Regions from separate parts of the Mesorhizobium sp. B3-1-7 genome, predicted to be linked through region 2. Evidence: predicted binding sites of a transcription regulator. Region 2 holds the regulator's gene; the other holds the start of a gene.
The links. Region 2 encodes PhoB, which activates phosphate uptake and scavenging genes when phosphate is short. Its sites were predicted from a motif close to TGTCATNNANCTGTCAT; they were not measured.
Positions count from the first base shown of each region.

Region 1: the regulator PhoB is predicted to act here: its motif matches at 3,580-3,596, upstream of ppk2 (polyphosphate kinase 2).

Region 1 covers NZ_VFTL01000033.1:45,832-51,886, reverse strand. The annotation lists gene FJ417_RS24845 (DUF2066 domain-containing protein) at 1-101, shown strand, start outside; gene hemB (porphobilinogen synthase) at 223-1,254, shown strand; gene FJ417_RS24835 (HepT-like ribonuclease domain-containing protein) at 1,344-1,481, shown strand; gene FJ417_RS24830 (dihydrofolate reductase family protein) at 1,671-2,318, shown strand; gene ppk2 (polyphosphate kinase 2) at 2,564-3,484, opposite strand; gene FJ417_RS24820 (aldo/keto reductase) at 3,740-4,783, shown strand; gene FJ417_RS24815 (glycosyl transferase family 90) at 4,800-5,771, opposite strand; gene FJ417_RS24810 (GntR family transcriptional regulator) at 5,887-6,055, opposite strand, start outside.
Region 2 covers NZ_VFTL01000021.1:29,688-35,742, reverse strand. The annotation lists gene FJ417_RS18275 (ROK family protein) at 202-1,443, shown strand; gene phoB (phosphate regulon transcriptional regulator PhoB) at 1,761-2,450, opposite strand; gene phoU (phosphate signaling complex protein PhoU) at 2,467-3,174, opposite strand; gene pstB (phosphate ABC transporter ATP-binding protein PstB) at 3,195-3,998, opposite strand; gene pstA (phosphate ABC transporter permease PstA) at 3,995-4,846, opposite strand; gene pstC (phosphate ABC transporter permease subunit PstC) at 4,850-5,836, opposite strand; gene pstS (phosphate ABC transporter substrate-binding protein PstS) at 5,901-6,055, opposite strand, start outside.

The DNA.
Region 1 (6,055 bases), on a different contig from region 2:
AGACCTATCGCTGGCAGGTCCGCGGCGTCAGCTTCGACGAGGCGTTCCGGGTTGCGATCAGGGGCGCGGCGCAGATCCTGTCGGGGAACGGGCAGCCCTAGGCGTTTCCTCGCCCCACAAAGTGGGGGAAAGGAACGTGTGCCACGTCCCTGGCACAATCGTGTCGCATTGGTCAGCGGCGGAGACGCGTGATAAAAAGCCGGCGCAAAAGAGAGTTTGACCATGAACAAATTCACCCCCGCAAAGCCTGCCGGCGCGCGCAGCGTCGACGAGATTACCGGCAGCCGGCGGCTGCGGCGCATGCGCAAGGCCGACTGGTCGCGCCGGCTGGTGCAGGAGAACCAGCTTTCGGTGAACGACCTGATCTGGCCGATCTTCGTCGTCGACGGCAGGAACACGCGCGAGCCGATCGCCGCGATGCCGGACGTCTACCGCCTGTCCATCGACCTCGCGGTGAAGGAGGCCGAGCGCGCCGCCAAGCTCGGCATCCCGGCCATCGCCACCTTCCCCAATGTCGAGCTTGCGCTGCGCGACCAGACGGGATCGCATATCCTCGATCCCGACAATGTCATCAACCGTGCCACGCGCGCCATCAAGGACGCCGTGCCGGAGATCGGCATCATCACCGATGCCGCGCTCGACCCGTTCACCAGCCACGGCCATGACGGCATCCTGCGCGACGGCATCATCGTCAATGACGAGACGGTGGAACAGGTCGCCGCCGCGGCTGTCATCCAGGCGGCGGCCGGCGCCGACATCATCGCGCCGTCGGACATGATGGACGGCCGCATCGGCGCCATCCGCGACGCGCTCGACGCCAACGGTTTCCAGGACGTGGCGATCATGTCCTACGCGACGAAATTCGCCTCGGCCTTCTACGGGCCCTATCGCGAGGCGGTCGGCACCGCCGGCCTGCTCAAGGGCGACAAGAAGACCTACTACATCGACCACGCCAATTCGGACGAAGCGGTGCGCGAGGCCGAGCAGGACCTCGCCGAAGGCGCCGACATGCTGATGGTGAAGCCCGGCCTGCCCTATCTCGACATCATCCGCCGGCTGAAGGACGAGTTCCAGATGCCGACCTTCGCCTATCAGGTGTCGGGCGAATATTCGATGATCAAGGCAGCCGCCGCCAATGGCTGGATCGACGGCGAGAAGGCGATGCTGGAATCGCTGCTTTCGCTGAAGCGGGCGGGCTGCGACGGCGTGCTGACCTATTTTGCGCCGGTGGTGGCGCAGATGCTGAAAGGCTAGGCCTGCCTCGCGATTTTGGAATTCTGACGGGATCCGTTAGAATGGATCTATGAGCAGGAACGATGTGATCGAACGGTTGCAGTCGCGGCATAGGCAACATCCTGCGCCATGAATATCACAAGACTTCCGAAGCCATCGTCTGGGCTGTCGTGACAGACAATTTGCCGGCGCTACGCGTAGCCATTGAACGCATCCTTGATGCTGCCGGCGCAGAGTTGCCCAGCTAATCGCTTTTCTCGACGAAAGATTGCGACGGCATCCCTTACCCGCTTCGCCCCAATATCCCGGGCAGCTACCTTTCCGGCGACGATCCCGACGCTGCCCGACTCGATCGCCGGAAAATACCGCTTGCATTTCGCAATCGGCCAAGCTACTCAACAACCGATTGCAAATTACAACTGGTCTAGGAGGCAATCATGTCCAAGCTGCGTGTCAACGGTTTTACCCTGTCGCTCGACGGCTACGGCGCCGGTCCCGATCAGACGCTTGAACATCCGCTCGGTGTCGGTGGCGAGACCCTGCACAAATGGTTGGTCACCACCCGGACATTCCACCAGATGGTGATTGGCAAGGATGGCGGCGCGACCGGTGTCGACGACGACTTCGCCATCCGCAGTTTCGAGAATGTCGGCGCCTACATTCTCGGCCGCAACCTGTTCGGGCCGATCCGCGGCGAATGGCCGGACGACAACTGGAAAGGCTGGTGGGGCGACAACCCGCCCTATCATGTTCCGACTTTCGTGCTGACCCGCTACAAACGCGCGCCAATCACGATGGAAGGCGGCACGACGTTCTACTTCGTCACCGACGGCATCCACTCGGCGCTCGAACAGGCTAAGGCCGCGGCCGGGAGCAAGGATGTGCGGATCGGCGGCGGTGTTTCGACTTTCCGGCAATATCTCCAGGAACGGCTGATCGACGAGATGCATCTGGCGATTTCGCCGGTGCTGCTCGGCTCGGGCGAGCATCTTTTCGCCGGCCTCGACATGGTGAAGCTCGGCTATCGCTGCAACGAGCAAGTGGCGACGGCGAACGCTTTGCATGTGATGATCGGGCGAGCGTAAGTACAGCTCTTTCTCCCCGTCACTATACGCGGAGAAATGCCCGGCAGGGCAATGAGGGCGGCGCGACCTTTGAGATTAGCGGCAAGCTCGCAATGGCAGCGAATTGGGGCTCAATCGCCGACGCCGGCGCTGCCCCTCATCCACCCTTCGGGCGTTCGTCGTTCGAAAAGCCAAGCAATTGGCTTTTCGCCCGCTGCGCGGACCACTCCCTCACCTCCCCGTGAAACGGGGAGAAGGAAAAGACCTCAATACTTCTCCGGCACATAGAGCTCGCGGGGCAGCACCTGGCGCTCGTAGGACGGGTTGAAGACGCGGTCGGGCAGCGAGATGTCCTCGTGCGGAACCTCCTCATACGGCATCTGCTGCAACAGGTGGTCGATGCAGTTCAGCCGCGCCCGCTTCTTGTCGTTGCCCTCGACGATGAACCAGGGCGCTTCCGGAATGTTGGTGCGGGCGAAGGTCTCTTCCTTGGCTTTGGTGTACTGCTCCCAGCGCACCCGCGACTGCAGGTCCATTGGCGACAGCTTCCACTGCTTCATCGGATCGTGGATGCGCATCAGGAAGCGCATCTGCTGTTCCTCGTCGGTGATCGAGAACCAGTACTTGACGAGCGTGATGCCGGAACGGACCAGCATACGCTCGAATTCCGGCACGTCGTTGAAGAACTCCTCGACTTGGTCCCCATTGGCAAAGCCCATCACCCGCTCGACGCCGGAGCGGTTGTACCAGGAGCGGTCGAACAGCACGATCTCGCCGCCCGCGGGTAGATGCGGCACGTAGCGCTGGAAATACCATTGCGATTTCTCGCGCTCGGTCGGCGCCGGCAGCGCCACGACGCGGGCGATGCGCGGATTGAGCCGCTGCGTGATGCGCTTGATGACGCCGCCCTTGCCGGCGGAATCGCGGCCTTCGAAGACCACCACCAGCTTCTTCTTGTGGTAGGCGACCCAGGACTGCAGCTTGATCAATTCCGACTGCAGCCTGAGCAACTCGCGGAAATAGGTCATGCGCTCCATGGAGGGCGGATGCGACTTCTTGTAGATCTTGGCGATCTCGAGCGAGAGCGCCGGCTCGGAAAGCTCCAGCTCATAGTCCTCGTCGAGCGTATCCTCGAGCTCGGCTTCCAGCCAGTCCTTCGCCCCGGAATTCGGTTTCACTTCATTCATCGCGCAGCTCCGTCTGCCTGTCGGCCATCATCGCTTCGGAATCCGCTCCGGCTCCGGGTGGACACTCCGTAAGTCGACTGAGATACAGAGGCGCAATGACGGTTTTATTGCAATCGCCCGGCAGCAGGCCTCGAAGATATGTGATCGGTCCGTATCGATAGCGGGGCGACAAGCGGCGGGAATTGTCCTACAAATCCCCTCGCCTCTTCCCGGCGCTCGCCACGGCGCCTCTTCAAACAAATTGCGAGGACTGACATGGAATACCGCACGCTGGGCCGATCGGGCTTGAAAATCTCGACATTGACGCTTGGCACCATGACCTTCGGCGGCGCCGGTCCGTTCGCCGCCGTCGGCAATTCGGATCTTTCGGAAGCCAAACGCATCATCGACACCTGCATCGATGCCGGCATCAACCTCATCGATACCGCCAATGTCTATTCTAATGGATTGTCGGAAGAGATCATCGGCGAGGCGCTTGGCGGCAAGCGCAAGAACGACGTGCTGATTGCCTCGAAGGCGCGCATGCGCATCGGCGCCGGCCCCAATGACGAAGGCCTGTCGCGCCACCATCTGATCCGCGAATGCGAGAAGAGCCTGAAGCGGCTCAGGACCGACGTCATCGACATCTATTTCGTCCACCAGTGGGACGGGCTCACGCCGCTGGAGGAGACGATCGCGGCGTTCGACACCTTGGTCAACCAGGGCAAGATCCGCTATATCGGCTGCTCCAATTATTCGGGCTGGCAGGTGATGAGGGCTCTTGCCGTCAGCGACAGCCGCCATCAGGCCCGTTTCGTCACCCAGCAGATCCACTACACGCTGGAAGCGCGCGAGGCCGAATATGAATTGCTGCCGATCTCGGTCGACCAGGGCCTGGGCGTGCTGGTCTGGAGCCCGCTGGCGGGCGGCCTGCTCTCCGGCAAATACCATCGCGACAGCCCGACCGCGCGCCAGGTCGGCGGCTGGAAGGAACCGCCGATCCGCGACGAGGACCGCCTGTGGCGCATCGTCGACGTGCTCAACGAGATCGGCAACGCACGCGGCGTCTCAGGGGCGCAGGTCGCGCTTGCCTGGCTGCTTGGCCGCCCGGCCGTGAGTTCGCTGGTGATCGGCGCCCGCAACGAGGCGCAGCTCAAGGACAATCTCGCCGCGGCCAGCCTTTCGCTCACCGAGGAGGAGCGGCAGCGCCTCGACGTCGTCAGCCGGCCGCCGGTGCTTTATCCCTACTGGCACCAGCAGTTCACCGCCAGGGACCGTTTCGGGTCGGCCGATAAGGTGTTCGACCGCTCTCACGCTTAGGGCTGCGGCTGGACGTTCAGCCGGCGATGAAGCGCCAGACTTCCGCGTCGGGCTTTATCTGCCCGCTCAGCACGAAATATTTGTAGAGGACGAGCAGCGAGATCGCCTGCTCGTCCTGTTCATTGCCGAATTTGCGGCAATAGGCGTTGGCGGCGGCGGTTATCCGCCCCGCCTCGGCGGGGTGTTTTTCGAAATAGGTCACCTTGTCGACCAGATCGGAAAAATCCTGCCGCAGCGGCACGTAGTGGACATTGGGCTCGACCTGGGCTTCCGCGAACCAGGTTTCGTAGGTCGGCTCCGGCATCAGGCAGAGCGAATTGGAGCTCATGATCCATTTCAGGTTTGTCGCGACATCATTGCCTTCGAGCGAGACGATGTAGCGATACTGTCGCTGCTGCTCGATGTTCAGGAACGGCTTGCGGTATCCGTCCGGCGCGTCGGGCTTATGGGAACCCGCGTCGCAAAACGGCAGGTCAGCGGCCTTTTCCACGAAGCGGGTGCGAAGCGGATTATTGAGATGCCCCCGCCAGACCACCATCGGCCGCTTGTCGGCGAAAGACAGCTTGTCGGGCGGCATGTAGAAGTGGCGGAACTTGTTCAGCTTCATCAGCACGCCGTTGGCGTTGTCGTCGCCAATGGGGCGGTCCTTGACGATCCTCGGCACCTCCGGAATGCCGACGACATCGCCATATTCGAAATCGATCAGCAGGCCGGGATCGAAATAGCGGGCGAATTCCTTGAGATCGTAATAATACATGCTGGACGCGGACGGCAGCTTGCCGACGGCCACGGCGTCGGGACTCGGCACGAACGGGTGTTCCAGCTTGTTGTAGTAATTCAGTCGCTCGCGAACCGTCTTGCCCGAGAGCCTCGCCTGCTCGAGCCGGCTGGCCAGGCGGTCGCGGAACAGGGATTGCGGTGCGCGGTCACGCGCGAAATTGCGCGCGTAATAGAACAGCTTTGCGGCGGTTCGTGAGAGTGTGGCCATGCGTCCGCGAATTCAGCAAGATGGTCAACGGTAGTCTGCCTTCATCCCCCTCGTCTCCTACAGCATTCTCCCGGCCATGTTGCAAGCCTGCTAATGCGAATGGCCACACGACATCTTACGCCGCGACCACGGCGAATCCTCTGGCGCGCAGGCCGCGCCGATCGTCATGCAAGGAGCTGACAAGCCGATCGCGGCTGCCGGCGATGTGAGCGGAGAGCAGACCCGCCGCTTCGTCCGCGTGGCCGGCCTTGACGGCGGCAAGGATGGCATGATGTTCGGCCCAG
Region 2 (6,055 bases):
AGCCTCAAAAAAATAGTGATCCAGCAAAACGACGCTGTCAACTGCGATTCTGATGGGTTTTGATGGGTCAGGGCATTTTTTTCGACATCCGCAATAAATAATGACACAGGCTGCGGCTTCTGCCACTATCCCTAGCATGTCACCGACAGGCCATGGCATCATCATCACAAGGCCGCGATGACTGGGAGGACGTGCGAGACGATGTCGGTCGGAATCCGTCACGACGATTTGCGCCGGCGCAACCGCGCCATGGTGATTTCGGCCGTGCGCCGCGCCGGCCAGCCCTCGCGCACGGAGATTGCTGCCACCACCGGGCTCAGCCACTCGACCATTTCGGCGATCTCCGCCGATCTGATCCAGGAAGGCATTCTCACCGAAAGCAAGGCCAGCGAGCCGACGGCGTTGAAACGCGGCCGGCCGCAGATCGGTCTGGCGCTGAACCCCGAAGCCGCCGCGGTGCTGACCGTGGTGCTGTCGCTGAACTTCCTGTCGGTCGCCGTGATCGATTATGCCGGCCAGGTGGTTGCCGAGGAGCAGCAGCGCCTCGACACGCTCGTCATGCCCCGCGACGAGCTGATCGGCGAATGCATGGCGATCGTGCGGCGCCGGCTGCGGGATCCCGACCTCGACGTGGGCAGCGTCGCCCGCATCGCCATGGGCATTCAGGGCATCACCGATTCCCATTCACGCGCCATGCTGTGGTCGCCGATCACGCCGCTGACCGACATCCCTTTCGCCGACCTCCTCGAAAGGGAATTCGGTATTCCCGCCACCATGGAGAACGACTGCAACATGATGGCGGTGGCGCTGCAATGGCGCGATCCCGAGCGCTATCGCGACGACTTCATCGCCATCCTGCTCTCGCACGGTATCGGCATGGGCCTGGTGCTGAAGGGCGCGCTGTTCAGCGGCACGCATTCCTCCGGCGGCGAGTTCGGCCATATGATCCATCGTCCGGGCGGCGCGCTTTGCCGCTGCGGCCGCCGCGGCTGCGTCGAGGCCTATGCCGGCAATTACGCGATCTGGCGCAGCGCCATGGGAATAAGCGAGGATGCCACGCCGACCGACGTCGGCGACGCCGATATGCGCGCGCTGGCCGCAAAAGCCCGGCAGGAGGACGGACCCGAGCGGGAGGCTTATCGCCGGGCCGGCGAAGCACTCGGTTTCGGCCTCGGCAGCCTGTTCGCCCTTATCGACCCGGCGCCTGTCGCCATGGTCGGCGTAAGCGCGGCCGCCTTCGACCTGATCGAGCCGGCGCTGCGAGAGGCGATCGCCCAGACCGCCGGCGGCCAGCACTCGGAATCGATCTCCTTCGACACCGAGCCGAACGAACTGCCGCTTATCCGCGAAGGCTGCGCCATGCGCGCGCTGACCTTCGTCGATCAGGAGATTTTCGCGCCGGGGGTGCAGGCCAGAGCGGGGGCCGGGAAGAACGTGGCCTAAGCGAACATGGCGCTGAAGCCGCGAATCGCACCAACGTTGGAGATTGGCCGAAGCCACCGCGACTTCGTCATTCCAGGGCGGAGCAGGGAGCGAAGCGACGCGCGCAGACCCTGGAATCCATGCCGTTACCTCGATCGTAGGGTGCAGCGGTGCAGAGTTCTGCGCCATAGCGGCGCGTGGAAGTCACGGCATGGATCCTCGGGTCTGCGCTGCGTCGCTACGCTCCTTGCTCCGCCCGTGGATGACGAAGCACAAACGTCTCGGCTACCCACCAACGTGGTTGTTGGAAGCGCCTGACCCGTCAGGGCCCTCGGGACCTAATCCTCCCTGATCGCGTACCCCGCCCCGCGGATGGTGCGGATGACGTCTGGCATCCGGCCGTTGTTGACCGCCTTGCGCAGGCGCCCGACATGGACGTCCACGGTGCGCTCGTCGATATAGATCGTCTCGCCCCAGACATTGTCGAGCAGCTGGCTGCGCGAGAACACGCGGCCGGGATGACGCATCATGAATTCGAGCAGGCGGAACTCGGTCGGGCCGAGCCTGATCTCGCTCTTCTTGCGGTAGACCCGGTGCGATTCGCGGTCGAGCACGATGTCGCCGACCTTGAGCACGCTGGACAGCACCTCCGGCTTGGCGCGGCGCAGCAGCGCCTTGACGCGCGCCATGAACTCCGGCGTCGAGAATGGCTTGACCAGATAGTCGTCGGCGCCGGTCGAGAGGCCGCGCACGCGGTCGCTTTCCTCGCCGCGCGCCGTCAGCATGATGATCGGCAGCCGCTCGGTCTCGGGCCGCATCCTGAGACGCCGGCAGAGCTCGATGCCGGAAACCGCCGGCACCATCCAGTCGAGCACGAGCAGGTCGGGAACGTTTTCCTGAAGGCGGATTTCGGCCTCGTCGCCGCGGGTCACCACTTCGACCTGGTAACCCTCGGATTCGAGATTGTAGCGGAGCAGCACCCCCAGCGGCTCCTCGTCCTCCACCACCATGATGCGTGGCGCGATCATTGGGGTAACCTTTTCGTCAGGCCGCCGGCGCCGACATTGCGGTCTCGTCCTGCTTCGGACGATTGGCGGGCAATTGCGTGCCGGTCAGCACATAATAGGCGTTCTCGGCGATGTTGGTCACATGGTCGCCGATGCGCTCGAGGTTCTTGGCGCAGAACAGAAGATGCGTGCAAGCGGTGATGTTGCGCGGGTCTTCCATCATGTAGGTCAACAGCTCGCGGAAGACGGACGTGTATTTGACGTCGATGCGCTCGTCGTCGTTGCGAAGCTTGGCCAGCACCGTGGCATCGCCCACCATATATTCCTGGATCACGGCCTGCACCTGGATCAGCACCAGCTGCGCCATCGAATCGATCGAATGCGTGAGGTCGCGCGGCGCGGCGCTGACGCCGACCGAGCCGACACGCTTGGCGATGTTCTTGGCGAGATCGCCGATGCGTTCGAGGTCGCCCGCCATGCGGATCGAGCCGACCACGTTGCGCAGGTCGTCCGCCATCGGCTGCCGCTTGGCGATCAGCGTGATGGCGCGGTCGTCGAGCTCGCGCTGACGAGCGTCCATGATGGCGTCGTCGGAGACGACGCGCTGCGCCAGCGCATTGTCGGTCTCGAGCAGCGCCCTCGTCGCACCGCCGACCATGGAGCTGGCGAGATCGCCCATGTCGTTGATGAGCCGGCTGATCTGCCTGAGATCCTCGTCGAAGGAGGCGACGGTATGTTCGGCCATGATGATGTCCTCGTATGAACTCAGCCGAAGCGGCCGGTTATGTAGTCCTGCGTGCGCTTCTCGCGAGGCGAGGTGAAGATCTTCTCGGTCCGGTCGAACTCCACCAGCTCGCCCAGATACATGAACGCCGTCTGCCGCGACACACGCGCCGCCTGCTGCATGTTGTGGGTGACGATGACGATCGTGTAGTCGGCCTGCAACTCGTCGATCAGTTCCTCGATCTTGGCGGTCGACAGCGGATCGAGCGCCGAGGCCGGCTCGTCGAGCAGGATGACCTCGGGCTTCACCGCCACGGTGCGGGCGATGCACAGGCGCTGCTGCTGGCCGCCCGAGAGGCTGAGGCCGCTGGCGTTGAGCTTGTCCTTGACCTCGGTCCACAGCGCGGCGCGCTTCAGCGCCTGCTCGACGCGGCTATCCATCTCGGCCTTGCTGATCTTCTCATAGAGCCTGACGCCGAAGGCGATGTTCTCGTAGATCGACATCGGGAACGGCGTCGGCTTCTGGAACACCATGCCGATCTTGGTGCGCAGCAGGTTGAGGTCCTGCGAGCGGTCGAGGATGTTCTTGCCGTCGAGCAGCACCTGGCCCTCGGCGCTCTGCTTCGGATAGAGCTCGTAGATGCGGTTGAGCACGCGCAGCAGCGTCGACTTCCCGCAGCCCGACGGGCCGATGAAGGCTGTGACGCTGCGCTCGGGCAGGGACAGGTTGATGTCCTTCAGCGCCTTCGACTGGCCATAGTAGAAATTGAGGTTCTTGACCTCGATCTTGGCCTTCTCGACGGTCGTGTCGGCTGCGTTCAGGTCGGTGGACAACATCGGTTTCATCTGTCCTCTCTGCGTCCGGTTAGGCTGCGGGCGATGATGCTCAGCCCGAGAACCGTCAGGGTGATTATGAGTGCGCCCGTCCAGGCCAGTTGCTGCCATTCCTCGTAAGGGCTGAGAGCGAACTGGAAGATGGTCACCGGCAGGCTGGCCATCGGCGCATTGAGATTGCTCGACCAGAACTGGTTGTTGAGCGCGGTGAAGAGAAGCGGCGCCGTCTCGCCGGAGATGCGGGCGATCGCCAGCAATATGCCGGTGACGATGCCCGACATTGCCGCGCGGTAGGCGACGGAGCGGATCACCACCCAGCGCGGCGCGCCGATGGCGGCGCCTGCTTCGCGCAGCGCATTGGGCACAAGATTCAGCATGTCCTCGGTGGTGCGCACCACGACGGGGATCACCAGGATCGACAGCGCGACGGCACCGGCAATCGCCGAGAAATGCCCCATCGGCCGCACCATCAGCTCATAGACGAACAGGCCGATGATGATCGATGGCGCCGACAACAGGATGTCGTTGATGAAGCGCACCACCGTCGTAAGCTTCGAGAAGCGGCCATATTCGGCCATGTAGGTGCCGGCCAGCACGCCGATCGGCGTGCCGACGACGATGCCGATGATCGTCATGACGATGCTGCCGTAGATGGCGTTGAGCAGGCCGCCGGCGTCGCCGGGCGGCGGCGTCATTTCAGTGAACACCGCCAGGTTCACCCCGGAGAGCCCCTTGTAGAGCAAGGCGCCGAGGATCAGCGCCAGCCAGGCGAGGCCAATGCCGGCCGCGACGACGCACAGCGCCATCATCACGGCATTCTTGCGTTTGCGGCTTTGGTGAAGCGATGCGGCAGTCGACATCGGTCAGGCTCCCGTGCGGCTATCGATGCGCAACAGCATGTAGCGTGCGAGCGCGAGGATGATGAAGGTGATGATGAACAGGATCAGGCCGAGCGATACAAGCGAGGATGTATAGAGATTGCCGTCGGCTTCGGTGAATTCGTTGGCGATGGTCGCCGAGATCGTCGTGCCCGGCGCAAACAGCGAGGCGCTGATGCGGTGCGCGTTGCCGATGACGAAGGTAACCGCCATCGTCTCGCCGAGCGCGCGGCCGAGGCCGAGCATGACGCCGCCCATGATGCCGACGCGGGTATAGGGGATGGTCACGCGCCGGGTCACTTCCCAGGTCGTGCAGCCGATGCCGTATGCCGATTCCTTCAGCACCGCCGGCACCGTGTCGAACACGTCCTTGGTGATCGAGGTGATGAAGGGCAGCACCATGATGGCAAGGATCAGCGACGAGGTCAGCAGGCCGATGCCGTAGGGCGGGCCGGCAAACAGGCTGTTGAGGCCGGGGATGCCTTTGAAGAGCCAGATGACGAAGGGCTGGATCGTCGTCTGCAGGAACGGCGCGAACACGAACAGGCCCCAGATGCCGTAGATGATCGAGGGAATGCCTGCGAGCAGCTCGACCGCGATGGCGATCGGGCGCCTGAGCGGCCGCGGGCAGAGCTCGGTCAGGAAGATGGCGATGCCGATGCCGATCGGCACAGCGATGAGAATGGCGATGGCCGAGGTGACGATGGTGCCGTAGATGGGCGCCAGGGCGCCGAAATTCTCGGTGACCGGGTTCCAGGATTCGGTGGTCAGGAAGGAGAAGCCGAACTTCGACAGCGCCTCCCACGAGCCGGCGACCAGCGAGATCGCGACCCCGCCGAGCAGAACCAGCACGAGGATGGCGGAAAGGCGCGTGGCCGTCCGGAATGCCATGTCGGTGAAGGCGAAGCGGCGCACTGTCGCTTCCCTGGTCCGCAGGGCGGACGATGTCGCGGCGTCGGAAACGGCTGTCATTTAGCCCCTCGCATTTCGAAAGAGACAGGAGGGCGCCGGAGACGCCCTCCTTATTCGCTAGGAATTACATGCCGGAGTAGAGCGGCTTGCCGCTCGCGTCGACGATGTCCTTGCCCCACATTTCCTCGACGCTCTTCACGACCGCGTCGGGCATCGGAACGTAGTCCAGGCCCGCGGCCAGCTCGTCGCCCTTGGCATAGGACCAGGCGAAGAACTTGA